2 linked regions of the Anatilimnocola aggregata genome follow. The protein of the gene in region 2 interacts with the protein of the main gene of each other region in a pairwise test. Links are inferred from orthologs where the notes say so. Each region holds a gene or a part of one and is shown on either strand. Other genes may lie near its edges.

Evidence for each region.
Region 1: the proteins of ileS (region 2) and ETAA8_RS21485 interact in binary tests that used the Escherichia coli proteins (3 or more experiments, as listed by UniProt). The link is inferred for Anatilimnocola aggregata from one-to-one orthologs.

What each region holds. Positions count from the first base shown.
Region 1 is NZ_CP036274.1:5,734,440-5,749,459, forward strand. What follows is about bases 5,604-8,512. They hold ETAA8_RS21485 (substrate-binding domain-containing protein), read right to left. Parts: upstream 7,612-8,512; coding sequence 6,595-7,611; downstream 5,604-6,594. Other genes in these bases: ETAA8_RS21480 (ABC transporter permease), read right to left, coding at 5,604-6,552. Outside these bases: ETAA8_RS21455 (DUF1559 domain-containing protein), read left to right, coding at 1-820; ETAA8_RS21460 (porin), read right to left, coding at 1,009-2,385; signal recognition particle-docking protein FtsY, read right to left, coding at 2,748-3,773; transcription antitermination factor NusB, read right to left, coding at 3,897-4,331; ETAA8_RS21475 (LssY C-terminal domain-containing protein), read right to left, coding at 4,443-5,207; more of ETAA8_RS21480, read right to left, coding at 5,200-5,603; ETAA8_RS21495 (serine/threonine protein kinase), read right to left, coding at 8,996-10,651; ETAA8_RS21500 (tetratricopeptide repeat protein), read right to left, coding at 10,743-11,999; SMC-Scp complex subunit ScpB, read right to left, coding at 12,217-13,125; ETAA8_RS21510 (multiheme c-type cytochrome), read right to left, coding at 13,137-14,759; ETAA8_RS21515 (DUF1573 domain-containing protein), read right to left, coding at 14,859-15,020. UniProt on the Escherichia coli protein: Part of the ABC transporter complex RbsABC involved in ribose import. Binds ribose. Also serves as the primary chemoreceptor for chemotaxis.
Region 2 is NZ_CP036274.1:6,436,788-6,452,772, reverse strand. Bases 5,730-9,603 are described here. They hold ileS (isoleucine--tRNA ligase), read right to left. Parts: upstream 9,299-9,603; coding sequence 5,930-9,298; downstream 5,730-5,929. Other genes in these bases: ETAA8_RS24235 (hypothetical protein), read right to left, coding at 9,439-9,603; purN (phosphoribosylglycinamide formyltransferase), read right to left, coding at 5,730-5,922. In the rest of the region: ETAA8_RS24280 (aldehyde dehydrogenase family protein), read right to left, coding at 1-1,107; ETAA8_RS24275 (EutN/CcmL family microcompartment protein), read right to left, coding at 1,160-1,468; ETAA8_RS24270 (acetate/propionate family kinase), read right to left, coding at 1,474-2,673; ETAA8_RS24265 (BMC domain-containing protein), read right to left, coding at 2,736-3,002; ETAA8_RS24260 (BMC domain-containing protein), read right to left, coding at 3,057-3,356; pduL (phosphate propanoyltransferase), read right to left, coding at 3,441-4,160; ETAA8_RS24250 (DeoR/GlpR family DNA-binding transcription regulator), read right to left, coding at 4,173-5,042; more of purN, read right to left, coding at 5,287-5,729; more of ETAA8_RS24235, read right to left, coding at 9,604-9,975; phosphate signaling complex protein PhoU, read left to right, coding at 10,418-11,095; ETAA8_RS24225 (response regulator), read left to right, coding at 11,117-11,836; ETAA8_RS24220 (PVC-type heme-binding CxxCH protein), read left to right, coding at 12,082-15,985. UniProt on the Escherichia coli protein: Catalyzes the attachment of isoleucine to tRNA(Ile). As IleRS can inadvertently accommodate and process structurally similar amino acids such as valine, to avoid such errors it has two additional distinct tRNA(Ile)-dependent editing activities.

The sequences.
Region 1 (15,020 bases), 700 kb from region 2 along the record:
GCGGATGCAGTGCAGCAATCACGTGAAGCAGATCATGCTTTCGATGCATCACTTTCACGATACCTACTTGGTTCTGCCGCCAGGGGCAGTTCGTCCACCCGCAGCCGCAGTTCAGGCCAAATTCAATTTGACTTCGTCGACGGCCTATCATGGCTGGGCACCTTTCATACTGCCGTTCATGGAGCAGAAGAACCTGGCGGATAAGTACCAGTGGGACCAAGACTGGCGGAGCATGGCCAACCGTGCGGTAGTCGAAACTCAGGTGAAGATATTCATCTGCCCCTCCTCCCCCATGCAGTTGCGTTGGGAGGAGCGAACGAAGGACGGCTTCGATATTCGCGCGGCCGCCAGCGACTACGGCATCATGAACGATGTCAGCACTTCTGGGCTGAATGGCTTGGGCTTGCTTGATCCAGCGAGTAACGCATCGAGCGACGGCGTGATGAAGGTGAATGAAGCGCTGCGGTTTGCAGAAATAGGCGATGGGCTCTCCAATACGTTTTGGATCGACGAGTGTGCTGGGCGGCCCGCCGTTTATCGCCGTGGCGGCAAGAGAGCATCGGCTGGGCCCCATTCCGACGCCAATTCCAGCGCCTTCAGCGATCGCAACGAGCATGTGATTCACGGCTACAACAGCACGGGAACGGCCGCTGGTGCCTACGCGATTAATGTCACGAATGCGGACGAGATCTTTGCGTTTCATCCCGGTGGCGCGATGGCCGGCTTCGGCGATGGTTCGGTGCGATTCTTGGCAGAAAATACCGCCACACGTGTGGTCTGTGCCTTGGTGACTCGCAACGCGGGCGATCCCATCGATTAACGGCCAGTCAGCAACATCCAGACGTTCTAGCCGAGCTGCGCGAGGCAAGAAACGACACCGCCGCAGAATCGTTTGATCCTGCGGCGGGCGTTTGTCGCGATTCGTGCAGCTGAGAGGACTAGACTCTCAGCTGCGGTCTACCTGTTTCTCCAGAGAGAAAGCAAGTTGGCTCTTTGCTAACCGTTGGCTTAGAACAGGTAGATCAAATCGATACCGAAGGTGGTCTGGTCAGTCCGGGTGCCGTCATCGTAGGGCAGGGCCAAGGCACCGCCGGCAGGAATACCGTTGAACCAGTCGTAGCGGACTTCACCGCGGACGGTCAGGTTCGCAGTGGGCGAGTAGTTCAGGCCCGTGGTCAACTCGTAGAAGTTGCCAGCGAACGTCGAACCGGCCAGCGGGTTGTTCGGGCGAACACCGGTGACGCGGACGCCATCGTCATCGCGGAACCATTCACCACGGAAGCCCCACTTCCAACAATCGTTGATTGTGTAGAAGAGGTACTGATTGATGCCGTACCATTCAGCGTTTTCCGCACCACCCAGACCACCAGCCACCTGGCGACCGTAATCGTGCTGGAAGATGTACTGCCAATCTTCGCTGATGTTGCGGGTATACACGAGGCTATGGGTATAGCGATCGGTGTAGACGGCGGTATTGTCGAAGCGAGGTTCGTTGCCGTAAATCACGTTGAACGCGAGTACGTCTTCGCAGCCAGTCCAGGTGAAACCAGCGATGAAGCCCGGGTCATTCTGAACGCGGTCGAGAGCATCCCAACCGTTCACAATGCCGTAGTTCAGGCTGACTTCGTCGCTCCACTTGTACGAACCGAGCATACCCCAATGGGTGAAGGGCTCGCCGTACTGCATCGTGTAAGCGTGCGAGTAGAAGAAGTTGCCATTCGCAGGCACCACTTCGTAACCGAGAACGGTATAGAAGTGACCGAGCTTGATGGAGTTGTTCTCGTTACCCACTTCGGCGTACAGCTGAGGAATGGCCAACCCGTAGTTCGGATTGGTATTCCACTTCGCTCCACCGGTTGGGGTCGTTTCCCAGCCCAGCGATTGCGTGAAGATGTAATCCGAACCGTACAGCAGGTCGACGCGACCACCCCAGTTCCAGCAGCACGTTTCACGGTCGATGGCCTTCTCAGCGACGAGATACAACTGGTTGAATTGACCAGAATCACGATCGTTGAAGGTCACTGGGCCATTGAAGGTCGAAGGTGGGTTGTGGAAGTTGTAGGTGTAGCCGGCGTTGACGAAGCCGGTGATGTTCCAGCCGCATTCCTTTTGGCAGAACAACCGCCAAGGATCGCAGGTGGCTTCTTCTTCTTCGGCACAGGCGTCGCATGCGGCCGGAGCAGCAGCGGCAGCCATTGGGGCTTGTTCGACCATCGGGGCCGGCGGTGGCCGGTCGCTGGGCGAAGCCTCGGGTTGATAGAAGTAGTCGTTGGTCGCAGCGACCTGACGAACTTGTGGTTGTTGCCCATACGTTTGGGCAGAGGCATTACTTGTGTAAATGCCCCAAGCGATCGCGGCAGCGAAAGCAAGCTTCGACAGTTTCATGGTTTTAACTCCCCAGTCCATGAGGAAACGGTTGCAAAGAGCGCGACAAACGGCGCAGTTCGTCACGCCAAACAGGTAGGGCCAACAGGCAGGTACTGGGAATCCGTGGCAAGCAATTGGAAGGGCAAACCGTCGCCTTATCCCAGCACTGTTGATATCGGTACTGCCGCGCTGGCAGGTGCAAGACATTCACTCGATAAACATGGCAGAAACCGCGACTTTGCGTCGCGGGTGTGAAACCTTGCCGGATGTTCCGCAGGTGCCGTCGTTAAGGTCGTTACAACCGGACTTCAATCAATTCCGGACGTTGCACGCTTTTAGGAATGCCCGCGCAAGCAGGGTTCGAGTTCAGGAAACGAAGCTCACACAAGGTCCTCGAACAGGGCATCGACAAACTGCTGCGCGTTAAACTCTGCCAGATCCGCAGCCTTTTCCCCAAGCCCCACGAACTTGACTGGGATCGCGAACTTTTCCCGAATGGCAACCACCACACCACCCTTGGCAGTGCCATCGAGCTTGGTGAGCACAATGCCCGTACACTTGGCGGCTGACGAAAAACCCTGAGCCTGGCTGATTGCGTTCTGCCCCGCAGTTCCATCCAACACCAGCAGCACTTCGTGTGGCGCATCCGGTATGACTTTGCCCATCACCCGATGGATTTTCTCGAGCTGCTGCATCAAGTTCGACTGGGTCTGCAAGCGTCCAGCGGTATCGACAATGCAGATATCCGCATTCACTTCGACGGCCTTCGCCACCGCGCGATGAGCAACACTCGCTGGATCCGCGCCCGGCTCGGCTTTGACAATTTCCGCGCCCAAGCGATCGGCCCAGATCGTCAGCTGTTCAACAGCCGCCGCGCGAAAGGTATCTCCAGCGCCGAGGACAACCTTTTTACCCTGATCTTTGAAGCGTTGGCAAAGTTTAGCGATTGTAGTGGTCTTGCCGGAGCCATTCACGCCCACCACCAAGATAACTGTGGGCCCGCTGGTGACGAACTGCAATGCTTGCTGTTGGCCTGGTTGGTCGAGCATGCCGCGCAGTTCCTGCTTCACGGCCGCTAGCACATCACTCATTTGCACCACGCGCCCGCGAAAATCGGTTTTCACCCGATCGCGCAGCTTGTTGGCAGGGCCGACACCCATATCGGTCTTCACCAGGGCGGCGAACAGTTCCGTCAGGAACTCGTCATCTACGAGCCGACCCTCGCGCTTGAACAAGTCGCGAATATCGGTGTTGAGGACGTCGTGCGTTTTCTTCAGCGCCGACTGCAGGCGGGTGAAGATGCTCTGCGGAGTTGCCGCTTCTGCTGCGGGTTTGCTGGCCGACTGTGGTGCCTCGGGCAAAGCAAGCTCATCGGGCTTCTTCTTGAAATAGTCAAAAATTCCCATAGGTCTTATCTTGGGCACCAGGGGCAACTAGCCGGTACCCGCTTAGCAAGAGGACGAGATTGGTTTGATTGCGGCAAGAATGACCATTTTCACAGATCGCCGCTGGGCACAGACGATTGGCAATTACTTTTCCGCCTGTTCTGACTTGCCCGTTTCCCGACGTTCCTTAACGAACCGGTCGAGAATTCCGTTGACGAAGTGGAACGATTGTTTGGCCCCGAAACGTTTGGCCAGTTCGACCGCTTCATTGATCGCCACTCGCTCGGGCGTATCGGAGTGGAGCATCTCATAAGCGCCCAGCCGGAGGATATTCCGGTCGATCACCGCCATCCGCTCGAGGCTCCAATTATCAGCTGTCTGCTTCAGGAGGTCGTCGAGTTCGATCCGGTTCTTTCGCACTCCCGCCACCAGTCGGCGAGCAAAATCGAGCAATTCCTGGTCCTGATTCAGGCGATTGCGCATGAAATCGTCGGCCTGAATCGTCTTCCGATCCGGGTTCAAATCGTCTTCGAATAAAACTTGCAGCACGACTTCTCGCGCTCGGCTACGGCGAGTCATAACCCCCACACTCCTGGGTTGCGGGCAACGGACTTCTTCACTGTCACGTCGATTATACGGGGCGAGCGGCCATTTTGAGAGGAGACCTAGAGCTGAATTGCCAGAACCACCTCAAGGCGAAGTAGCTGGCCGAATTGTGCCTTGCATCAGCGCGCCGTCGGTGTGCCAAGGATCCCCTCCGCCGTTCTTGCCTGATTTGGTTTTGTGAAAATCGGCAATCAACTGCACATCGACCAGCCGCCCGGTCTGCTGCAAGTCGCCAAACAGCAGGTCTCGCTCGGCATCGACATCTGGGGAAATGTGGTGGGTGATCTGGCCGGTCGTACGACTCAACTCGACATGCGAGTCATACGCAGCCGAACCCACCCACAGAGGACGATTTTGATCGTCCAATTGAGCCGATTTCCAAAAGCGCACATGGTGCCGCTGACGCGGATTGTTGCCGACCGGCTTTTCAAAGGCAAAGTCTTCCTTGCGGCCATACAAGAACAAATTGCTGACTGGGGCCGCTCGGTACTCGCGCGAGAGGACCGTATCGGCGGCAATCTTCAGGTCAGCGCGCACTCCCAAGGGATCGGCCGGAAACCAGCCCGCGGCTTCCATCACCGGTTTCAAATCAGCTTCGGCACTAACGAGGGCCACGTTAATCGGATCGCCCAAGTGCCCGTCGGCGGCGACAGTCATGCCCGGAGTATTATCGAGCCCCGGATGCCGATGTGCGTAACGCTTCCACACCAGAGGCATCACTACGTAGGCAACTAAAAAATACGTCGCCACAATGCCGAGGAACACGAGCACAGCCGTTTTCCATTCAGAACGGGAATTCTTGGGTGAGACGGGCGCGGCAGATTCGGAGGTCGCAGGTACTTCATTCATGGGGTGGTCGCTTCATTCGGTCGAGCAGGACTGCACTTAGAATAACCATTCCCAGCACAATCTGCTGCCGCTTGCTTTCCAACCCAACTAAATTCATGCCATTGGCGATCACTGCCAGAATCAGCGCTCCGATAAAGGTCCCCCACATGGTGCCGCGACCACCCGCCAGCGAAGTCCCGCCAACCACGACTGCTGCAATCACCATCAGTTCGTGCTTCGAGCCATAATTGGGGCTGCCGGCCCCCAGTTGCGATGCCATCAGCACGCCACCAAGGCCCGCCAGCGCAGCGCAAATGATATAGGCAGCGATTGTCACGCGCTTGACCGGCACACCGCACAGCCAGGCTGCCTTCAGGTTGCCGCCGACCGCGTACAAATGCCGGCCGAAGATTGTTTTTGTCATGATGAACTGGGCGACGACATACAAGCCAATCATCAACACCGCGGAATTGGGGATTCGGACGAGCGCTGTACCCTTTCCCAGCCACATGAACGCCCGCGGAATTTCGTCGATGGTCGCTCCTTGCGACAGGTTGTAGGCGACTCCGTCAGCCAGCAACATCATTGCGAGCGTAACGATAAACGACGGCACGCGGAGCAACGTGACGAATGTCCCGGAGACTGCGCCAAACAAGGCACAGGCACCAATCGCAGCCAGACTGCACGCCAATGTGGCGAATAGCGATGCGCTTTGCCCACCTGCCAGATCACGGAGCAAAATAGTGCAGATCACAGCTGAGAGCGCGATCAAGCTGCCGACCGAGAGATCGACGCCGCCGGTAATGATGACCATAGTCATCCCGATCGCAATGATCGCGATTACGGCGATTTGGTTGCTGATGTTCAGCAGATTGTCGGTTTTCAGAAAGTTGGGCCAATAATAGGGCTGCGGTTTCAGGATCATCACGGGTTGTGACTGCCTCTCGGCCCACCGTTGTACGGCGGTCCAACTGCTGGCAACTTCGCTGGCTGCGATCAGGTCGATCTTTTGCCCCGCCAATGTCGCGGCCTCAAGCGCCGCGCGAGCTTGTGGCGGCTCGGCATTCACTATCACGGGAATCCGAAATCCCCGTTGCTCTAGTTGCGCCTTTAGTTCAGTGGCGAAGGCTAGATCCTCACTGGTGCTGCGCGTGAGGATTGCCACCGAGTTGCCGGTCGCCAGTTGCCCGCTGATTCTGGCGGCCAAAACTTGACCAGCAACTGCACCGGTCGGCGATTGTTTATCCCACGTCAGCACGCTGAGCACCGCGATCAGAATCACCAGCGCGACGAGCATCGCCTGCTCGGCCAGCAACCAGCGCAGCCAGGCAAGATACCTATTCGAGTTTTGGGCTGTGGCAGGCATAGATCCCATATCGTTGGCTGACGAATCGGGGCAGATGAAAAGCTACTTGCTCAGCGATTCATCTTTCTGCCCATCTGCCTGGCGATAGAGCTCGGTGGGAATCAGTTGCTCGGCTGGTGGCGATTTGCCATCGAAATATTCCAGAATCGACTTGGCGGTGAGTTGCCCCATCCGCTCAGGATACTGAATTGGGTCAGCGTAAATCTTGCCGTCGCGAATCGCCCGCTTGCCGTCGTCCTGACCGTCGAAGCCGATTATCTTCACTTGCGCAGTCTTGTTTGCCTTTTCCAGCGCAACATAAGCACCCAGTGCCGAGGGGTCGTTAATGGCAAAGATGCCGACCAAATCGGGATGAGCTTGCAGGGCGTCCTCCGCCGCCTTGTTGCCGTTCTCGCGTTTGCCATCGCCGGGAAGTTCGGCCACGATGTCGATCTTTCTGTCAGGATTTTTCTCGTTGTAGGCAGCGATCACTTCCTTAAAGCCTTTAACGCGCAACAAGCACGATTCCGCTTGCTTGAAGTCAAGAATGACGACCTTGCCCCCTGTGCCCCCGAGCGCTTCGATCATCGCCTCGCCGGCCTGTTTGCCGCCACCGTAATTATCGGTGGCAATATGCGAGACGACTTTTGCCTGCGGCGCAAGGCAGGCAATATCTGCCGTGAAGACGGGAATGCCCGCAGTGTTGGCTTTTTGAATTGCTGGGCCGATCGCTTTGGAATCGCAGGGGCAGAGTACAATTGCCGAACAACCCTTGGCAATGAAGTCTTCAATTTGGCTTTGCTGCTTGGCAACGTCCAACTCGCCAGCCACGACGATTGTCGTGTAGCCTTCTTTCGCAAGGTCGGCCGTCACGCTATCGGCGATCACCTTGAAGAACGGATTATTCAGCGTGAGAACCGAGATGCCGATCGGTCGCTTTTCATTGATTGGCACTTTGCCCGTTTCAATAAGAGGCTCGCTGGGGCCGCTCGGTTCGACGGCAGCAGGACTGCAACCGCCGCACGCGAGAATTCCCAAGCACAAGAACGACAAGAATGCAGACAAACGTCGCACGGTCATCGGAATCGCTCCGCAGGCAACCGAGTGGAGAGGTAAACGTGCATGCCATGTTAGCAATCCCCCCACCGAATGCGAGCGTGATCGTGCAGGAGTCTGCCAGCCGGTCTTGAACGGCGCTAAAGTCTCCTGTCTTAGCTGCTCGCCCCTCGCCTCTCGACCATTGCACCGCTAATATTGTGGAAAGCCTAGCTCCTTCAACTCAGCAGAGAATTGCCCACGAATCATGGAAACTGAATGGTACAGCCGCGTTAGTACGCTGCAGGTCAGGGTCGGTCAACTTCGAGACAGTCTTTGACTACGACAACAAGCTGAGAAAAGTAAGGGAAATTGAAGAGCGGATGGTCGCGCCCGAATTCTGGAACAACCAGGAGAAGGCCCGCGATGTCATGGCCCAATTGAAGGCCTTGCTCGCCGTCACCAAGCCACTGCAACGCGTGGTCAAGGGGACTGCCGATTTGCCCGGCCTGCTCGAAATGGCCGAATCCGACGACAGTCTCTCCAGCGAAGTCGCCAACGAAATCGGCGAGCTCGAATCCCTGGTCGACGAACTCGAACTGCAGGCGCTACTCAACGGCCCGCACGATTCTGCTGGCGCGATCATGAGTATTTACGCGCGCGACGGCGGCACAGACGCCAACGACTGGGCCGAAATGCTGCTGCGGATGTACATGCAATATGCGGCGAAAGCTGGTTTTGAATTCGTCGTGCTTGACCGGTTGGATAACGACCAGGCAGGCATCAACAGCGCGACAGTCGCCATTCGTGGTCCGATGGCGTACGGATTTCTCAAAGGTGAAAACGGCATTCACCGACTGGTGCGCATCAGCCCGTTCAACTCGGAAGGAAAGCGACAGACGAGTTTTGCTGCGGTTGACGTCGCACCCGAGATCAACGACGAATCGGAAATTGTGGTCGATTGGGCCAAGGATGTGCGCGAAGAAACGATGCGAGCCGGCGGTGCCGGCGGACAGCACGTGAATAAGACGGAGAGTGCGATTCGGCTGATGCACTACGAAACGGGCATTGAAGTGAAATGCCAGAACGAACGGAGCCAGCACCAGAACCGCGCTCTCGCGCGAAAGATGATGCTCGCTCGTTTGGCCCGCTTGGCTGATGAAAAGCGTGAAGCCGAGAAAGATCTGCAGTACAAAGCCAAATCAAAGGTCGGCTTCGGCTCACAGATTCGCAATTACTTCTTGCATCCCGACCAACGAGTCAAAGATCAGCGCACTGGTTATCTGGTAAGCAACTTCCACACGGTGCTTGATGGCAACATTCAGGGCTTCATCGACTCGTACTTGCGCTGGCGGATGAAGCGCGGCGGGGAAGATATCGGGACTGCTGGGGACGACGATGAGTAGGAGCCAGGCCATGCTCTCGTTTGCTAGGCGCTGAGTTCGGGAATGCGTTCAATCGGGACTTCGTTTTCTTGCCACCACTCGCGGGCGTGTTCACGCGTCCAAGTGCCGGAGTCGTGGCACCGATCAAGTGCGGCAGCCAGGTCAGAGGCAGATTGAAAACGTTGGCCGGAATTCTTCTCCAGGCACCGGAGAACGATCATCTCGAGGTCGCCAGCCAGATCGGTGCGCACGAGCGAAGGCCGAACCGGCGTCTCGTGGGCATGCTTGAACATAATCTTCAGCGGCTTATCGTCCTCGAAGACTGGCTTACCCGTGACCAGATAATACAGAACCGCCCCAAGCGAATAGACGTCGCTGCGCGAATCGGGCTCTGTGTCGCCCGTGGCTTGTTCCGGAGACATGAACAAAGGCGAACCGGTGATGGTTCCATCGGCGGTCAAATGCGCCGCGTTGAGGTCGGTCAGCGGTTTAGCAAGGCCGAAGTCGAGAAGCTTAACAACATCACACACGCCGCCGCGCGAAGCGGCAAAAATGTTGGCGGGTTTGATATCTCGGTGGACGAGTCCCAAATCGTGGGCTTCTTGCAACGCATCGCAGGCCTGGCGAATCAGATAGATCGCGCGGCCAGGAGGAAGTGGACCAAAGCGGCGAACCAATTCCGACAAATTCATGCCGGGCAAGTATTCCATGACGTAGTAAAACGTGCCGTCGTCGGCCCGGCCATAATCGAAGATGTCGATGGTGTTCCAGTGCGAAAGTCGCGCAGTCGCCTGCACTTCGCGTTCGAAGCGGGCAAGAACCTTGGGGTCTCCGGCCTTCTCTGGACGAATCACCTTGATCGCGCAGGGGCGCTTCATCAGCTGATGTTCGGCGAGATAGACTTCGCCCATGCCACCGCTGCCGATCAGTTGCTTCAGCTGATATTGGCCGAGGCGTTTGGCCTGATAGACCTCGCTGCGAAGAGTGTTGATGGTGTGGACACCCCAAACCGAACTGACGGCAGCAATCGCCATCACCAAGACAGTAACTACGACCGTGTCCCACTGTTCCAGCAAGACTTCGGCACTTTGGACGTGTGTAATTGCCGAAAGCGCAATCAGCAGCACCGGCAACCCCGAGAGCACGCCGATAAACACCGCTGCTCGTTGCCAAGTGTTGGGAATGAACAAGGCATAAATGTAAATCGGCAGAAGCCAGGCCGCGGCCACTTCGGGATGCATGCCATAGTTTTCTGCAAAATACGTCGCCCGGCTGTAATGGAGCGTGGCGAAGAAACCGGCTGGTACAAAAAACGTGGCAATCTCAATCCAGCGGAGCTCGGAGAGAGTGAATTCTCGCCGGGTGCAGAGCAGAAAGCCAAGCATTCCAAGGATCAGTGTGGCAACGATATGGGCCGCGTAGTTAACGACATAGATCACCCGATCCCATCGGTCGAACGACAGCGTGTGCCAGACGAGAAAAACGGCTAGCGCTGCGAAGATTAACAGCGAAGCGGAACGGAGACGCGACCGGAGTAGGTGCGTAACTTCCGAGCGAACAGCTGTGCTATTTCCTTCCCTCAGATGGAGACGGCAGACTTGTTCGCTGCCGTTGTCCGAACTGGGATCCGACGGCGCATCGAGCGTAACGTCGCCGGGGTTGACGGAAAGTCGGGGCTCGGACTGGGCCGAAAGTCTCACGCGCGGGCTCGCCTGGGTGGAGTAATATCTCACCCATCATACCGCAACTCGGCGGTCAGGCGAATCACGCGCGGCTACTACGTTTTGTTAACTACTCGGTAACAGGGGGGAGCAACTGCGGAGTCTCGTCGTCCGCAATCCGGTACGAGCCGTCGGGTTGCGCCGCAGGAACTTGCTGTGGATACGCAGTTGGCTGAGGAGCCGCGAACGCAGTGGGTGCGGAGGGGGGCTGCTGCGTATTCGCCGGCGCGGTCGGGAAGACGATCTCGACCGGATTGCTCGTCGTTTGCGAAGCCTGCTGGAATGGACTCTGGCCGGTCGGCGCCGTCCGTTGAACTGGGCCCGCTTGGAACAGGCTGAGCGCTTGTTGCCGTTGATCCATTGGCTGTTGAGCATTCACTTGAGCATACGGCTGTTGGACGTTCTGCTCGGGAACGCCACCCATTTGGGCCAGTAGTTCGCGTGCGGCGCTAAGTTCCGGTTCAACTTGTAATGCTAAACGCAGGTGCTGGGCTGCTTCTTCCTGCTTACCCCGACCGACAAGCAAGTAAGCCAGGTTGTAGTGCGCGGCACCTTCGCTGTTGAGCGCTTTGAGATGGCGGAAGGCTTCTTCGGTGCGGCCATTTTCGACGAGGACTGTCGCCAGGTTATTGCGATACTTGGGATCCTTGGGAGATCGTTCGCAGGCCATCGTCAAATGTTCGACGGCCCGAGCAGCGTCCTTTTGGCGGGCGTAGCACAGTCCGAGGTCGTTCTGTACAAGACCACTCTTAGGATGGGCCGCCGCGGCGCGATTATAGGTTTCGATCGCTTTTGGGAAGTTTCCCTGGCGGTCGTACAACCGACCAATACTAATGAGTGAGGCGAGATCGTTGGGCGCGACCTTCAGGGCCTTTTCATACTGCTGCAGCGCTTCGGGGAACTTCCCCTTGGTTTCGTACATCCGGCCAGCAGCGATCAGAATATCGGGAGTGATTGCTTTCGTCTTGCTATCCAAGCTGGTTGGGTCGTCGGTAGGAACTGCTGACTTGGTTCCCTTCCAAGCGAACACCGAACCCACGGCCGCCGTCGACTTGTTCCACGCGTTGCTGACGTAGTTACCGCTCGTGGCCTTTGGTTGCTGATAGGCACCTCCAGCACCGGACGAGAAGTCTTGCGACAGACCATCGTATTTCTGCTTGCCGACATCGGGTGTCGCCGAGCTGAACATGCCCCCCGTGCCACCAGATCCGCTGCCCCACCAACCCCAGGGCGATTTGCAGCCTGTATTTAGTGCACAGACCAACAGGGTGCAAGTTGCGACGAAACGCAACGTACGACGACCGAACGATGGTTGATATTTCTTCATCGTGCACCTCTCCTCGCAACAAACAGCCTCTCCGGCTTCGAACAGCCGCGACGCATGTCTTGCCGCGGTTCGGACGCGACGAAGCGCGCCCCTGTTTGTCATCGTCGCGCGGGCCAAGTTGGCTAAAGTCGAATCGTGCCGACAATGCGCAGGATGCTGAGAAGAACGAATGCGCTGCTAGCGAAAACATCCGCTGGCAGCGTTCCGTTGGCGAAGCTTAGAGTCCCTTTTCACCTTCAAGGCTCTGCGGCAAATCACTCAAGTCATCGAGACCGAAAAGATCGAGAAACCGACCAGTCGTAAGAAACTGTGGCGGTGCCTTTGGTTCGGCTCGTTGGACCCGTAGAACATCGCGGCGAACCAATTGTGATAGCACGGCACCACTGGGTTTGCCGCGCAGCCGTTCGACTTCGTCGGCGGTGATGGGTTGCTGATAGGCAACGATTGCCAGCACATCGACGGCCGATTGCGACAGACGGGCTTCTTTCACCCGGCCATAAAACCGATCGCGAATCGGCCCCCACTCGCGACGTAGTTCCAACCGATAACCGGCCCCATGCGCGGCAACGTGATAAACGGAGCCATCGCGTTCGTAGCTATCATTCAGCTCTTGAACCAGTTCGTCGATTTCTGCTGGCCGCACGCCACGCATCAGGCCGGCGATTTGTTGACTGGTGAGTGGCTCGCCTAAGGGATGACCGACAAACAACATCGCTTCGAGAATTGTCAGTGGCGTGACTTCCGCGGCGTCATCGTCGTCCCCATCAATTACGTCGAGCGGTTCGTCATCGCTCTCCGCAGACGTTTCCTTCGAACTCTCAGGCGCGACAGTTGTCTCAGCTTCAACTCGCTTGGCCGCGGCTTCGTAGGGATCGGCCGCCTCGGTCATGAGCGAAGCGTAGGCCTGGCCGAATTCTTCTAACGACAGGCCCGCATCATCGGGCTCTTGAAAATGCGCCAGACCAAGGGACTCAGCGATTTCTGCGGGATCGGGATCTTCAAACACGACTACGCGCGGTGTCGAGGCCGAGCGCGGCCCACGTTTGTTTACAGCAGTTGCGTTTGGCTGCTCGTCGGGCGTAGGCGCGGACGGCACATCGGACTTCGCGGACTTCTTGCGTGCCATCCAGGTTCAACCTAATCCTTCCCCTTGTGCTCGACATCTTTCCAATACTTCTCGAAGGCCCCCTTCACGTGAAAATCGGGGCTGTTGTCGAGATCGTGGCACTCCATGCACTTTCGCTCGGCCACACCGCCAGCCAGCGACAGTTTCATGGCGTCGCGCCGGCTGGTGACTTCCGCTTGAGCCAGTTGCACCGTTCCACTTTCGGCTTCCACGTGCGCGGAACCAGGACCGTGGCAGTTTTCGCAACCGTTGTGCCGCATCAGCGGAGTTTCTGTCAGTGAGGTGTAGCCCGAGGTAAAGGGAAAGAACTTTTGTGGTTCCCAACCCGTCACGTGGCAACTAAGACATTCGGGATCGAAGTGCCGCGCGATATGGCCTCTTTCATTTGGCGGCTTGACGAGTGAATCTGTCGCGTGCGAGTGAGGAGTATTCTTCCAAACTTCGAAGGCCTTGGTATGGCACTCGCCGCACTTATCGGAACCAACAAAATGCAAACCCGACGGATGGGGCTGCGGTCGCAAGCCAAGTTCCGATAGTCCCATTTGTTCGAGTTGCTGTTGATAGTCGGCCAGCAACTGCAACATTGGCGGCGAGTCTTTCCACTGGCTATCGAGTGGAACCCGTTCGTAACGTAGCGGTTGTTTGGCATCATCGAAGACACCCACGACGCCAACGTACATTCCCTTCGTTCCTACCTGGGCCATCATTGTTTTGCCACCAGGGATCTTTTCGAGTTCCAAGGTCGGTTCACCAACGCCGCCGGCAGTAACTACCAGATCAAAGAGTGGCGCTGCAGCAGCCAACTTACGACTTTCTTCCAGCGTCGCATGACAGAGGAGTACATATAGATCGCAGTTCTGGGCCTTCAGTTCGGCACTCACTTTCTCGAGTGCTGCAGCGGCCGGTTCATGCACCAGTTCGTCGCCAGCCAACTTTTGTTCGAGGGAATCACCCAGTATTCCCGTGATGCCGATCTTCTTACCGCCCGCTTCGATGATCTTGTAAGTCGGCTGAAGATCGCGCGCCAGCACCGCGACATTGGCGCTGACGAAGATGCTCGGCTGATCATCGGGATTGGTAGCCGCGGTCAATTCACCCGCCGTTAAACGAAGATCATCGGCTCCCAGCGTGACTGCCTGATAGCCCATCGCTCGCAAGGCTTCGGCAGTTCGCTGGAACTTGATCTCGGGCTGTTTGCCGAAGCGTTTGCTTTGACTGCCAACATCGACGGGAACCACATTCCAACCCCGTTTCTCTCGCAGGTCGTTGAGCAGCGATTGCCTGCGAGCCAAACCACCTTTTTGATTCGCGAGGCCGGTACAGCCACACGGTTCGATATATCCTTGCTGTTGACCGGTAACAAGAAAGACCAGCTTTGGTTCTGGCCACCCCGCAAACAGCGGCTGGGTGGGGATTTTCTTGGTGGTGGCCGCTGGCGGTTGTTCTGGCGGCAATTGCACCGCGGGAGTAACGGTGGATTGCTTTGTCAGTTCGCTTGGTGGAACCTCGGGTTGAGGATCGTCAACTTTCTGATCAGTCTCACTACTCGACTGCTGAACCGGAACTTCCGGCGGTACGGGGGCCGGCTTTTCATTGCAGCCGAGCCACAGGAACGAACAAGCCAGCGTCGTCACGCAGACTGCTAGAATTCGCTGTAAATCCGTTCCACCCACTCGCATGACGACCTACTTCCGTGTCAGGTTTAACTCTCAAATATCAATCGGGCTCGCGGCCTACTCTGTCACCGCGTATCGCACCAGAATCACGAACTCTTTGATTCGCGGGTGCGTGGCGGCGATCCGAATTACTCCCGCATTTTCTGCTGTCGTACCGAGCTTTGAAATCGGCTTGGCATCTTTGGCAATCGAAATGGTGAGCGGGTAGCGTGCCACCTG
Region 2 (15,985 bases):
TTCCACAGGTACGAAGGGATTGCTTTCATCGGTCTCGCCAAACAGCAGGTCGGTCTTTTCGCCGATGCTCTTGCCGATCGCGCGGGCCAGCACCTTGGCGTCTTGACCGAGAAACTCCTTCGAAGGTCCGTCGTGCTTGTGCTCCCCTTCGCCGACCTTGATGATCGCCTTCTTGGTGAACTCGTCGACTTCCCGAGCATTCAAGCGGGCAGCACCGGCTCGTTCCATGGCAGCCATCATCTTGTCGAAGACAGACTCGACGACGAAGACTTCCTTCTCGGCAATGCAGAGCAGATTATTGTCGTACGCAGCACCGGTGATGATGCACCGGGCCGCGTTATCGAGATCAGCAGTCTCATCAACCACGACCGGCGGATTACCTGGTCCGGCAACAACCGCCCGCTTGCCCGAGCGAAGTGCCGCCCGACCGACGGCTGGGCCGCCCGTCACGCAGATCATGTTGATGTTGCGGTGGCTGAAAAGTTGATTCGCCGTTTCCAGCGTGGGCTCAACGATGACGCAGATCAGGTTGTCGATGCCCAGGTCGCGATAAATGGCTTCGTTAAAGCGACGCACACCTTCCGCGGCGACCTTCTTGCCACTGGGGTGCGGATTGACGACCACCGAGTTGCCCGAAGCGATCATGCTCACCGCATTGCCGGTGATGGTCGGCAGCGAGTGAGTCACGGGAGTAATCGCGCCGATCACACCGAACGGAGCATGCTCGATCACGGCCAGGCCATGATCGCCGCTGAAAACTTCGCTCCGCATGAACTCCACGCCCGGAGTCTTTTCACCCAGGGTCTTCAGCTTTTCGATCTTGTGATCGAGGCGGCCGACCTTGGTCTCGTTCATTTCCATCGTGCCGAGTTCGACGCACTGCTCGATTGAGATGCGGCGAATATGGCTGATGACGCGTTTGCGATCTTCGAGACTGCGTTCGCTCAATTGCTCAAAGGCATCGCGAGCGGCACCGACGGCCTCGTTCACATCGCTGAAGATGCCGTGACGGCCGGCGTACTTGGGGCCGGAGACGTGCGCCGTGCGGGCCACCTCGGAAAGGACCTGTGCGACCACGCTGCGAATGAGAGCTTCGTTGATTTGCATATAGCTTTGGTGAGTTGGTTAGGTGCGGGCGGTTATTCGCGTGAATCGTTCGCTAGTCCCGTGAATACACGGTGCCTTCATCCACTTGAACTTTGTCGACAATTCCCACCACGACGGCGTCGATGGGAAGTGTCTTGGTTTCTGGCGTCAAACGGGCGCTGGAACCTTGAGTCAAAATGACGTAATCGCCGATTCCCGCGCCGAGCGTATCGACCGCGACAAAGGTCCGTCCTGTGGTCGTCAGCGATTGGCGTTCTTTCGGCTCAATGCGATAAGGCTCGACGATGAGCAGTTTGAAGCCCACCATCGTGGCTACTTTCTGCGTCGAAATCAGACTGCCGGTGACTTTGGCGACGAACATGACAGTTACCCTTCGAACCGATTTTCGAGCACGTGTTTGGTCTGGCGGGCCACAATCAGTTCTTCGTTGGTGGGAATGACCCAAATCTGCGTCTTGCTGGCAGGCGTACTCAGGCAGCGTTCGGCAGAACCTTTGGTTGCGTTCAGGTTGCTATCGAGTTCAATGCCTAGGCCTTGCAGGTCGGCACAAACGCCCGCGCGAATGTTCGCCCCGTTCTCACCGATTCCTCCGGTGAAGACGATGGCGTCGGCTCCCCCGAGTTCGATCAGCATGCCGCCCAAATGCCGGCGGATCTCTGCGACGAACACATCGAGCGCCAGCCTGGCTCGTCCATTTCCTTGTGCAGCTGCTTCTTCCAAATCCCGCACATCGCCGCTGATGCCGGACAATCCCAGCAGGCCACTCTTCTCCGCCAGCGTATCGAGCACTTCATGCAGGCTCTTGCCTTCGGACTGCATGATGAGCGGAATCGCGAACGGATCGAAATCGCCCACACGGTTGTTGTGAGGCAAGCCCGTTTGCGGACTCATCCCCATCGTGGTTGCCACGCTTTGTTGGCCACGAATCGCGCACAGACTGTTCGAGCCACCAAGATGGCACGAAATGATCCGCAGGTCGTAGCGACCGAGCAACTGACTGGTCCGCTGGGCGATGTAACTATGGCTGGCTCCGTGAAAGCCCCACCGCTTGATGTGCAATCGATCGGCCCATTCATGAGGCACCGGATAGTGTCGCAGCCGATCGGCAATCGTGTTGTGAAAGCCAGTCTCGAACGCGGCGACGAGCGGTATCTCCGGCAGCTTTTCGCCGAGCAACCGCATGGCGCGGATATACGGCGGGTTATGAGCGGGAGCAATCAGATTCATCTCTTCCATCGCAGCGAGCACGTCGGGTGTCACTCGTTGCACACCACTCACGCGTCCTCCGTGCACGGCCTTGAAGCCGATGGCCGCCACTTCCTTCTCGCTCTGCAGGCAACCCTGCTGAGGATCGGTCAATTGCGCGAGGCATTGCCGCACCGCAACTGCGTGGTCGGGAACCGGAGCCTTCAATTCCTGCCGACGTCCTTGAATCTCGACAAAGCACGGGCTTTCTGCCGAGCCGATACGCTCGACACCACCGCGCGCGAGTTGTCGTTCGTCGGCCATGTCAAATAGCCGATACTTGAAACTCGTCGAGCCGAGATTGGCGACTAACACCTTCATTGCTGCAGTCTCCTCCTGAACGTCCTTGCTACTGCTGCCTCGATCCGCCACGAGCGAATCGACTACATGAACGCTTCGACCAGGCCTTCGGCTGGGCGAGGAATCACGTGGCTCCCCACGAGTTCGCCCACTTGCGAAGCAGCATGAGCGCCCGCTTCAACCGCAGCCCGCACGCTGCCGACGTCACCGGTGACGATGGTCGTAACCAGCGCGCCGCCGATGCCGATCCGCTTGACGATTTGCACGTTGGCGGCCTTCGCCATCGCGTCGGTCGCTTCGACCAGGCCGACGAGGCCCTTCGTTTCAATCAAACCAATTGCCGTATTCATGAACCGTTACCTGTCTGTTTGTGATGAATGTTCGAAAGCTTGCAGAGTCGGCCGTTACTTGGCAACTCGCTTGATCGATGGTGGCAACACGATGCCCAGGTCTTCGTGCGGGCGAGGAATCACATGCACGCTGACGACTTCGCCAATGCGGCCCGCAGCAGCAGCACCCGCATCGGTGGCGCTCTTCACAGCAGCCACGTCGCCCGTGACGAAGGCCGAAACCAGGCCGCTGCCGACCTTGTCCCAACCGACCAACTGCACGTTGGCAGCTTTGAGCATTGCGTCGGTTGCTTCGACCAGGGCAATGAAGCCCTTCGTCTCAATCATGCCGATCGCTTCTGAATTCTTAGCCATTGCAATCTCCGAAATAAAAAACGAACCGTTTCAATTGTCAACCAAAGAAGCCAATCACCGGAGTGATTTGATTTGTGAGTTAGCTCAGTGTTTGCACTTGCAGTCGTGAGCTTGAGGCTGCAGTTCCACCTTCGTGGCACCATCCAGGAAACAAGCGTTTCCTTCATCCGTGTCGATATGCACTTCGAGCTTGCTCGTCGCATCGGCCCGCACCAGCAGGTCTTCGAAAACCACCGTGCATTGCGGCGACTCGATCCGCAGCTTCATAAAGTCGCCGTTCTTCACGCCATAGCGCTCGGCGTCTTTGTTGTTCATGTGAACGTGGCGGGCAGCGCGAATCACACCTTCCTGCAATTCAACTACGCCCTTGGGGCCAACCAGCACGCAACCCGGTGTTCCCTTGATGTTGCCGCTATGTCGAACCGGAGCATCGATACCCAGCGAGATGCTGTCGGTGAAAGCTAATTCGACCTGGCTGTACGGTCGGGTCGGTCCCAGCACACGCACGTTCGGCAACATGCGACGGCGCGGACCAACGATCATCACCGTTTCGGCAGCCGCATAAAAACCGTCCTGATACAGATCCTTCTCAGGGGTCAGCTTAGCGCCGGGACCAAACAGCGTTTCGACATCGGCATCGCTCAGGTGGCAATGGCGGGCCGAAATGCTGACGATCAACTCGGGCACTTTGCCGGACGCAGCAGGAGCCGTTTCAGCGGCAGGAGATTTCGTCGCGCCCCCCAAAACGAGTTGGCGAACGATCTGTTCGACGACCGCGCGGTCAAGCGTAGGAGAGGTACTCATAGCGGCAAAATCTCAAGCAATATGCGTGGAGGATGAATTGGTTTCGGCCGTGGCATCGGGGCTCGCGGTTTCTGGGCTGGTCGTATCGCCCGACTCAGCAGCCAAGCGCACCACGGTGCCGGACTGGGCTAAAGTGTGTTGCCATTCGCGTGACAGTTCGTGATCGCTCACCAGCACATCGATCTTGTCGAGCGGGCACATCAGCGCCAGGCTGGTGTGGCCGAACTTCGTGCTGTCGGCAACCACAATGACTTGTTCCGCGGCGGCCATCATGGCTCGCTCGGTTTCGACCAGCAGCAGGTTGCTGTTGTAACAGCCTCGTTCGTTGATGCCGGCCACACTCAGTACCGCTCGTCGAGCGTTCAGCGACGCGAGCATTTGATTGGCATAAGGCCCAAGCGAAACGCCGGTCCGGGAATGGACATAGCCACCCACAAACACCAAATCGGCTTGATCGCTGGAAGTGAACAAGTTGGCAACCGGCAATGAATTGGTAACGACTTGCAACGGACGACCGACGAGCAATTGAGCCAGTTCATAGGTCGTGCTGCCGCCGTCGAGCAGAACAGTATCGTTGTCCTCGATCAGTCGGGCCGCAGCCGCAGCTATCCGCCGCTTCTTATCCCAATTCGAAGACTGACGTTGATCGAAGTGGGCCAGCTTGGGACTGGGGCCGGTGTAGAAGACGCCGCCATGCGTACGCCTTGCGACCCCGGTCTCTTCCAGAAAATCTAGGTCGCGGCGGACCGTCGATTCCGAGACTTGTAGCTGAGAAGCCAGCTCCGGCAACGACGCGAACCCGCGTTGTCGGATCAGCTCCGACAATCGGCCCCGGCGCTCGTCTGCTAGCAACTGCTTGATCAACCGTTCGTTTCCTTTCACCTGATTTACCTATTCTGCCCAACAGAGTGGTAGAAATCAAGCAACTGAATGAAAGAAATCTACCGATTGTGCGCGAAATCTGTCTCAGATTGCGGTTAGACAGGTAGAAAGGGCAAGCTATTATGCGCGACAAATTTCAAAATGCGAGCACTTGGAGGCATGGGAAAGCTGTATCGAGCGAAATTGTCGCCAGAATGCGACAGAATTCACGCAGAACCGGCTCCAGATTGCCAGGATCGCTGGATTAGCGGAGCCAGGAAATGCGGCGCCCCGTGGCGGAGATCTGTCCTGCGGCCAAGGCTCGCAGCACTGCCGGATAGGCTTCGCACTCGGCGGCGAAAACGCGGGCTTGCAGAGTCTCGGCAGTGTCGTCGTCACGAACCGGCACCGGCCATTGCCCGATGATCGGGCCATGGTCGTATTGATTGTCGACGAAGTGAACCGTGCAACCGGTGATCTTCGCGCCGTAATCAATCACAGCCTGATGAACCTTCAGCCCGTACATCCCTTGCCCACAAAAGGCCGGAATGAGCGAAGGGTGAATATTAATCACGCGATTCTCAAAGTCGGCCGGAATCGGGACGTGCTTCAAGAAGCCGGCCATCACCACATACTGGACACCGGCCGCACGGCAAGGTTCGAACATCGCCCGCTCATAGTCCGCAGGCGAGTCTTTCTTTTTCTTCTCGATCACCAGCGACTGAATCCCGGTATCAGCAGCGAATTGCAAACCCTTCGCAGTCGGGCTGCTCGAGATCACCAGCCGAAGATCAATCGGCAGTTCGTCGTGCTGTTGCCGCTCAATCAGGTTGCGCAGCGTCGTCCCACCGCCGGAGATCAGCACGGCAATGGGGAGCGGTGAAGTGAATGCGGCAGTCACAGCGGGTCTAAATCTTTTCCTTAACGCTCAATTGCAACTTGCCGGCACCAAGTTCGATCTCCGTCGAATGCTCATTGACGCCCTCGGTAAGTTCATCGCATAGCGTCTCATTGCGAATAAACTCACCATGCTCCTGAATTGCCTCAGATACTTCTGGGTCTTCGGCAGCAACGCGAATTGTAATTCGGGCGGTATATTCGAGTTGCAAATCCTTCCGGCGGTCTTGAATCGCGCGGACCAGATCGTTGGCGTAGCCTTCTCGCACTAGCTCCGGTGTGATCTCCGTCGACAGCACCACCACCACGCCGCGGCCTTGAGCGGCGGCCCAGCCCGGCTTGGCTTGCAAGCGAACTTGCAGGTCTTCGCCATCGAGCCTGATCGTCTCACTGCCAACCTTGAGATCGACGGTGCCGTTGGCGGTCATTTGCGCGAGCAACTCGCCACCATTGGCCGCACCGAGAACTTTTTTGCACTCGGGCAGCAACTTGCCAATGCGTGGGCCCAGCCGTTTGAAGTTGGGCTGAATCTGGTAGGTGATGTACTTGTTCGCGTCCTCGGCGTATTCGATCTGCTTAACGTTGAGTTCGTCGCGCAGCAGAGCGTCGTGCTGCTGCAGCCAAGCCTGGTGAGTCGCGGCCGAGAGAATCACTTCAACCTTTGCCAGCGGCTGGCGAACCTTCAACTTGTTGTCCATTCGCGCACTGCGGCCGAGTGAGGCAATTTCACGCAGCAGTTGCATGCGGGCAGAGAGCGTTTCATCGATGGCTGCGGCATCGGGCTCGGGATAATCGCACAGGTGAACCGATTCGAGTGCTCGCTCGCCGAAAACGCCGGTGAGATTTCGCCATAGCGTTTCCGACAGGAAGGGCGTGAACGGCGCGATCAGCTTGGCGGTCGTTAGTAGGCACTCGTACAGCGTCCAATAAGCATCGAGCTTCTCTTGCCCTTCCTTGTCACTCGACCAGAAGCGATCGCGGCTGCGGCGCACGTACCAATTCGACAGGCCGTCGACAAACGCATTGATCTGCTTGCAGGCTTCGAAGTTGTCGTAGGCGTCCATCCGCTCGATGACGGCCGCGAGGGTACGGTTCAACTCGCTCAAAATCCAGCGATCGAGTTCGCCTCGCTTCTTCACCGGCCGGTAACCCTTTCCCTTCGAGAGATCGGCCGTATTCGGCGCAACTCGCTGGCCAGGATCAAAGCCATCGATGTTCGAGTAGATGACAAAAAAGCTGTAGCAGTTCCACAGCCGCAGCAAGAACTCGGGGATGCTGTCCTTGATGGCCCGCTCGGCGTAACGGATCGTCGTCCACGGCGGCTGATTGGCGAAGAAGTACCAGCGCAGCGCATCTGCCCCGTACTTATCGAAGATCTCGCGCGGCTCGCGGTAGTTCCGCTTGCTCTTCGACATCTTCGTGCCGTCTTCACCCATCATCAGCCCAAGGACGATGCAGTTCTTGAACGGATGTGGGTACGGCTTCTCTGCCCCCGCCTCTCGTCCCTCGCCTCCCGTCCCCTTCCCAAACAGCAACGTACTGATCGCCAACTGGCTATAAAACCAACCACGCGTTTGATCGATGGCTTCGCTGATGAAATCCGCTGGGAATTGCTCAGCGAACTTGTCGACGCCCTGATGTGGATAGCCCCACTGGGCGAACGGCATCGCGCCGCTGTCGTACCAGCAGTCGATCACTTCGCTGACGCGGCGCATGTGCGCGCCCTTGGCGAACGGCGAGTCGTAGGTGATTTCGTCGATGTATGGCTTATGAACCTTCAAGTCATCGGGCAGCTTGGGATTGACCGCTTTGGCCTTATCCCAAACATCGGTCCCTTTGACGCCGGGCTTCTGCAGCAGTTCTTCGTAACTACCGACGGCTTCCATCTGCCCCGTTTGCTGGCAAACCCAGATCGGCAGCGGCGTGCCCCAGTAACGTTCGCGTGAAAGTGCCCAGTCGACATTCGACTCCAAGAAGTTGCCGAAGCGACCATCCTTGATGTGCTCGGGCAACCAGTTGATCTGCTGGTTATTTGCCAGCATTTCGTCTTTGAACTGCGTCGTCTTCACGAACCAACTGCGCCGCGGATATTGAATCAGCGGATCCTGATCCGCCCGCCAGCAAAACGGATAGTCGTGCAGATATTGCTCTTGGTGATAGAGCAGGCCCTTTGCCTTGAGCTCGCGCTGGATGTCTTTATCGCAATCCTTCACCCAGCGGCCTTCGTACTCGGGCGCATCCTTGGTGAACTTGCCGTCGGGTCCGACGGCGCAGATCAAATGCGGGCCCTGTCCCGCTTCGAACTTGGCTTGTTCAGCGACGAGTACATCAAAGTCGACTTCGCCGAAGGCGGGAGCTTGATGGACAACGCCAGAACCGCTGTCGGTGGTTACAAAGTCGGCTGCGACAACGCGCCAAGCAACCGGCAGCTTGCCACCATCTTTCAGTTTGCCCGTTTCGTTGCCGTGAGCTTGATAGTAATAGTCATACGGCGGCACATATCGCTTACCAAGCAACGTGCTTCCCTTGCTGGTGCTCTCAACTGTCAATTCTCGCTTGATCTTCCCCGCAAGCGTTTCCACGAGGGCCGCAGCAATGATAAGCCGCTGGCCGGTTTGGCTATCGACTACGGTGGCATAATCCAAATCCGGATGCACGGCCGCAAACTGATTACTCGGCAAAGTCCAGGGCGTCGTCGTCCAGACGAGCAGCGATGTATCGGTCTTCTGGTCGGCATCGTCCAGCAGCGGAAAGAGGACATACACGCTCGGGTCGGCCACTTCACGATAGCCTTGGCCCACTTCGCCTGAAGAGAGCGCGGTGCCACCCTGGGCCCACCACCAGACAATCTTGTGACCTTGATAGAGCAGGCCGCGGTCGTACAGGTTCTTCAGCGACCACCAGACGCTCTCGACGAACGATTGGTGATAGGTGACGTAAGCCTCTTTGAGATTGACCCAAAAGCCGAGGCGTTCGGTGAGTCGTTCCCACTCCTGCATGTACCGCCAGACACTCTCCTGGCAGCGATGGATGAAGGGCTCGACGCCGTAGTTTTCAATCTCCTCTTTGCTGTGGATGCCCAACTCTTTGCAGACTTCAACTTCGACCGGCAGGCCGTGCGTATCCCAGCCTGCTTTGCGTTCGCAGAAGTAGCCCCGCATGGTGCGGTAGCGGGGAAAGAGGTCTTTGATGGCCCGCGTCAGGCAGTGCCCGGGATGAGGCATGCCGTTGGCCGTGGGCGGACCTTCAAAGAAGACGAACTTTTTGCTGCCACGGCGGCGCTCGAGCGATTTCTCATAGATCGCCTGTTCTTTCCAGAACGCGAGGACTTCCTCTTCCATGCGGGGAAACGGCGCGCTGGCCGGCACAGGCTGAAACATGGTCGTCGCGAAGCTCCGATAGCGGGCAGATGTGTCCTAATCGTTCGGGAGGGCGAGGCTCCGGCCGAGCCGCGATTTTCCACCGGAATCGGCTCAACACGAGCTTCGTCCCCCGCTCAGTTTGCTAAGGCGAAAGCAAACTATTCGTCGTCGTCCAGATCCAAATCTTCATCGTCCTCATCTTCATCCTTGGCCTTGCCTTTGCCCTTCCCCTTGGCTTTACCTTTTCCCTTGGCGGGTTTCTCTTCGTCCGCCGGAGGAGCATCGGGATCTTCGGGGAGCACTGGCTCTTCGGGCTCTTCGTCTTCGTCGACAAAGTCGCCACCGATGGGGATTTCGACATCGTCGGCAGCCAGGTCGTCGTCCGAGACCTCTTCCAGGTCGGCCAGGTCGTACTCGTCTTCGAGTTCTTCTTCGAAGTCGTCGTCGAACTCGTCGTCAAAATCCTCTTCGTCGAAGTCGTCAATCTCGCCAGCTTCTTCTTCGTCAGCCATCACAATCGACGGCAAGCCTGGAAACGAAGTCGCCTCCCAAGTGAGAGGCTGATCGCCCTCGCTGGGTTCAGTGGCAGGATCACAAACCAGGGTATCGCTGGAATTCAGGTCGCCCGAAGTTAGATCGTCAATCACGGCAAAGTGGGGGGCCGTGATGGTGCTGGCGGAGTGATCGATGCGCATGGTGGTTGCGTAAGAGGACAATAAGTAGGGAAAGGCGTGATCGTCCACGATGCGCCAAACTACCCTAGTTATCCGAGCCATGGGCGTTTGTCAACGACTGGCTGCTGGCACTGACCCCGCCAATGGCGACGTAAGTCGGGAAAGCCTGGCCCTCGATTTCAACGTAATTGTCCAACGAAAGCCCGATTGTTGGACACCACCTGCCCGCCAAACCCGAGAGTTGCGCTCGGTACTGTCCAACAATGGCCCGCATTGTTGGACACCCCCCTTTTGCGGCTGGCAAAACTTGCGCTGCGAAGTCGCGGTAAGGCACGCAGGGCCAATAGCCACTTTGGCGGGGGGATGGGCTTCACCGTTTCTTCATCGTATCTTCACGAGTAACCTCTCTGCTTGCGTCAAACTTCTCTACGCCCTGAGGGTGAACCGCCCGCTTGGAAAATCCATGAGCAAACATCTACAACGCGACATCGACGGACTCATCAACGAGCTCTTGACCATTTCGTCGATGGTGGAAGAAATGATCGACCGGGCAACCCAGGCCCTCAGCGAACGCCGCTTCGACCTCGCCGACCAGGTCATCAGCAGCGACGAATTCGTCGACCAGCACGAAGTGCACTTGGAAGAAGAGTGCCTGAAGATGCTGGCGCTCCACCAGCCGGTGGCGATCGACCTGCGTCGCATCGCGACCGTGCTCAAGATCAATGCCGACCTGGAACGAATCGCCGACCTGGCCGTGAGCATTGCGAATCGTGCCCGCGCCATCAGCGAGCATCCAGCCTTCATCGTCCCCGATCGCTTGCCGAAGATGGTTGTCCTTGCGACCCAGATGGTGCGCGGCGCGATGGATTCGTTCGTGAATCTCGACTCGCACGCAGCCCGCCGCATTCTGGCCATGGATCAGCAGGTCGACCAATACAACTGCGACATCATTGACGAATTACAGTCCCGCATGCAGAAGCAGCCCGACATGGTCGCGGCCTCGCTGCATTGTTTTTCCGGCGTCCGACATTTGGAACGCATTGCCGATCACGCCACCAACATCGCCGAAGATGTGATCTATCTGGTGGAAGGTGACATCGTGCGGCATCGCCACGCCAAACTTTCGGAATCGCCTTCCTGACACTGCCCTTAAGGCGCGCTTATGGCCAAGACCAAGATTCTGGTAATTGAAGACGACCGTTCGCTCAGCGAAGTGCTGACCTACAACTTGAAGCAAGCCGGTTACGACGTTCTCGCGGCTTCCGACGGTCAAGATGGACTGCTGCAAGCGCAGCTCAAATCGCCCGATATCATCCTGCTCGATTTGATGCTTCCCGTTGTCGACGGGCTCGACGTTTGCCGCCGCTTGCGAGCCGATGCCGCGACGCGAGAAACCCTCATCGTCATGCTCACCGCCAAAGCAGAAGAGTCCGACGAACTGATCGGCTTCTCACTCGGTGCCGACGATTACGTAACCAAGCCCTTCAGCGTGAAGGTGTTGCTGGAACGGATCAAGGCGCTCCGTCGCCGACGAATGGGGGATGGCATTCCCGACGAAATCACCAAGCGCCAAGGGGTGACAGTCAATCGCCGCCGCCACCAAGCTTCGATCGACGATCAGCCTTTGCCCCTCACGCGCAGCGAGTTCCGCCTTCTCGATACGCTCATTCGCCAGCCTGGCCGCGTGTTCGATCGGACTGAACTGATCGACGCCGCCCTCGGCGAAGACACGATGGTGATGGAACGAACGATCGACGTCCACATTCGTGCCCTCCGCCGAAAACTCGGCAACTACGCCGACGTGATCGAAACCGTTCGCGGCGTCGGTTATCGCTTCCGCGATCACGACCCCGCCAACGTCGTCAGCGAAGATGTCGAGTAATCGCTAAGTGCCACTCGTTCCTAAGTAGCCCGACGCGTCAGCGAGGGAGCTATTCTGAAGTCACGTTCTGCTGCAGCGAACCGTTATCTCAATTTCTCCTCAATTACGTTTCGGGCTACCTGAAGGGCGCAGGCATCGCCGTACGAGCCCGCTCCTTGATTGACTTCACCGCTGGGCCACCGAGAATAGACCTGTTCTGGCAACAGGCCTCTCTTTTCGTGCCCGCGAGTAAGTGATCTTCTCTCATGCGTATCCGTCTTCGCTGGTCCGGTCTCCTCGTTGCGTCCTGGTTAATTTTCGCTTGTGCCTCGCTAGCGCAAGACAAACCCAACCTGTTCAACGAGCCGCTCGAGAAGCCGGGCGTCATTCCCGTTGGCGAAGATGGCCAGCCGCTGAATCTCAGTTTCGAAGATGGCACGCTGAAAGATTGGACCGCCACCGGCGACGCGTTCAACGGCCAGCCCATCAAGGGGGAGATCGATCCGAAGCGTCCCTACGGCGTCGGCAAGAAGGCGGATCACACCGGCCAATATTGGATCGGCACGTTCGAAAAACTGCTCGACAAACCGAAGGGGACGCTCAGTTCAAAACCCTTCAAAGTGACGGAGCCTTTCGCCAGTTTCTTGCTCGCCGGCGGCAATCATCCGGAAACAAGGCTGGAGTTGGTTCTTCTACCCGATCCCGCGGTCAAGGATTCCCAAGAGCGAGTCATCAGCACGTCGCGCGGCACGAATACCGAAAGCCTGCGCCCGATGGTGGTCGATCTGACGCCGCACCTCGGCAAGCTAATCTACATTCGCCTCGTCGACGATCACTCCGGAGGCTGGGGACACATTAACTTCGACGATTTTCGTCTGCATGCCGCGCGGCCCAAGTTTCGCGAAGCTCCGCGCGGGCCGGTGAACGTTCCCAACACTTCCGCGCCGGCGCTGGAGCAGTTGTATCCGCACGCGGGGCTCACTGCCGCGGAAGCCGTCAAGCAGATGCAGGTTCCCCCAGGCTTCAAAGTCGAAGTCGGGGCATCCGAGCCCGACGTGAATCAGCCCATTGCCATGGCCATTGATGACCGCGGGCGAGTCTGGATCGCTGAAGCGTACGAATACCCGGTCCGTGCGCCCGAAGGGAAAGGCCGCGACCGGATACTCATTTTCGAAGATACCGACCTCAACGGCTCGCTTGATAAGCGGACCATCTTTGCCGAGAAGTTGAACCTCGTCAGCGGCATGGAACTCGGCTTCGGCGGTGTTTGGGTCGGTGCTGCTCCTTACCTCCTCTTCATTCCCGACAAGAACGGCGACGACGTCCCCGACAGCGAGCCGCAGATTCTGCTCGATGGCTGGGGCCAAGAAGATACGCACGAAACGCTCAACAGTTTTATCTGGGGCCCCGATGGCTGGCTGTATGGCTGCCACGGTGTCTTCACGCACAGCCTCGTCGGCAAACCGGGGACGCCGAAGGACAAACGCGTTCCGCTCAACGCCGGCGTGTGGCGTTATCATCCCACGCGTCATGAGTTCGAGGTTTTCGCCCACGGCACGAGCAATCCGTGGGGGCTCGACTTCAACGAGCAAGGGCAGGCCTTCGTTACCGCCTGCGTCATTCCTCACCTCTATCACATCATTCCCGGTGCTCGTTACCAGCGACAAGCGGGGCAGCACTTCAACCCGCACACTTACGACGACATCAAGACGATTGCCGTCCATCGGCACTACGTCGGCAATCAGTGGAACACCGACAACCGGCGGCAGTCGGATGAACTCGGCGGTGGTCATGCCCACGCCGGGGCGATGATCTATCTCGGCGGGAGTTGGCCGGAAAAGTATCGCAACCAGATTATCATGAACAACATCCACGGCAACCGGATGAACGTCGACCTGCTCACGCAGAAGGGGAGCGGCTATGAAGGAAACTTTGCTCCCGACTTTCTCTTCACCCGCGACCAATGGTCGCAGATGCTCTACATGACCTACGGCCCCGATGGCCAGGTCTGGGTCATCGACTGGTACGACCGCAACCAATGCCACCACAAGAACACCGAAGGGCACGACCGCACGAACGGCCGGATCTATCGAATTAGTTACAACGACGCGAAGCCGGTGAAAGTGGACTTGCAGAAGTGTACGGACGAAGAGTTAACCGCCTATCTGACAAATCCCAATCAGTGGTATCAGCGGCATGCGCAGCGAATTCTGCAGGAACGCTATTACTTGCGTGGCAGGTCGGAACCGAACGTACGTCCGATCGACGGCGATCTCAGCGCTCGCGACGCAGTCGCGAAACTGGCGTTGCAATCTGAAAATGAATCGCATGCGCTGCGAGGCCTATGGACACTCCGGTTGACGGGAGGGCTGACCAAGGAGTTGGGATTGAAACTCCTTTCGCACCCGAGCGCAGCGGTGCGGGGATGGACCATTCGTCTGCAGTCGGAACGGGCAGGCACCTTCGATCACGAAGATTTAGGCCCTCGTTGGCTGGAACTCGCTAAGGAACAGCCTGGTTCGCGGACCGTGCGTTTGGAGTTGGCATCTGCTGCCAAGCGAATGGATTGGCAACTTACTCTGCCGCTTGTCGAAGCCCTGCTGACTCACGGCGAAGACGCCACTGACCACAACTTGCCGCTCATGTATTGGTATGGGCTTGAACAACGGACAGTTGTCGACGAACAACGCGTGCTGGCGATTGCGATGGGGGCCCGAGATCGGTTTCCCAAAATCGCCGACTATATGGTTCGTCGTCTAGGTAGCACGCCCGAGAAATCACTCGAGCTACTGCTTACCGGTTTGGGTTCGACAGACGACGCGGGCCGACAACTGGCCTTTCTGCGAGGCTTGAATGTGGCGTTGCAGGGGCGTGGAAAAGTTGTCCCTCCGGAGATTTGGAAAACGGTTGCAGCCAAACTAGCGAACGTGTCAGACCCTGATTTGAAGCGACAGACGACCATTCTCGCTTTGACTTTTGGAGATGCCGCCGCCGCTATTTCGCTCCGTAGAATAGCTGCGGATCCAAGCCACCGGCTCGCAGAACGACAAGCCGCATTAGCCGCCCTACTAAGTGTGAAAGACGACGAGTTGGGCCCCATGCTGGCCGCCCTGCTGACCGATCCGGCCATGCGCGCCGTGGCCATTCGAGGACTGGCCACGCTCGATGATCCGAAGACTCCTGCTCGCTTGCTCGATGTCTACGACAAGTTCTCCGTCGACGAGCGGCGCGACGTTTTAGCCACGCTCTGCAGTCGCGCGTCATTCGCCAAAGAACTTCTGTCGGCCATCGAAGCCAAGCGAGTCCCTGCCAATCATCTCACTGCTGATCTGGTCGTGAATCTGCGGAATCTGAAAGATGCCGGGCTGCAAGCGCAGCTCGAGAAAGTTTGGGGTTCGTCGCGCGAGACGGCTGCTGATAAGGCGCTGCTGATTACGCAGTACAAGAGTCTGCTCGCTTCGCCGCCGGCCATTGCGCACGACGTGCAGCTTGGTCGCGCGGTCTTTGCCCGCACTTGTCAGCAGTGTCATACGCTGTTCGGCACTGGTGGCAAGGTCGGTCCCGATCTCACGGGTTCGAACCGGGCGAATCTCGATTATCTGCTGAGCAACGTGATCGACCCGAGCGCGGTCATGGCGAAGGAATACCAACCGACAGTGTTGTTACTGAGCAACGGCCGAGTGGTGACCGGCATTCTCAAAGAAGAGAACGACGCGACGGTTACCGTGCAACTCCCAACCGAATTGCTGACCATTGCCAAGAGCGAAATCGAAGAGCGGAAGATCAGCGCGAACTCGATGATGCCCGACGATCTGCTGCGGCCTCTTTCGCAGCATGAATCGCGGTCGCTGGTCGCCTATCTGGCAAGTAGCGGGCAAGTGCCGCAATTGGCGAACAACGACACGGCCGGTTCCATCTTCAACGGCAAAGATCTCTCAGGCTGGATCAGCGGTGACATGAGCCTATGGAGTGTCGAAGATGGCGAGATCGTCGGCCGCACTACGGGCCTCAAGCGAAATCATTGGCTCACGAGTCAGTATTCGCTGCGTGATTTTCGCTTCTCCGTCGACGTGAAGCTGGCAAGGAACGAAGGGAACAGCGGCATTCAGTTCCGTAGCGAGCCCATCGCCAATGGCGAGGTGAAGGGATACCAGGCTGATATTGGCGCAG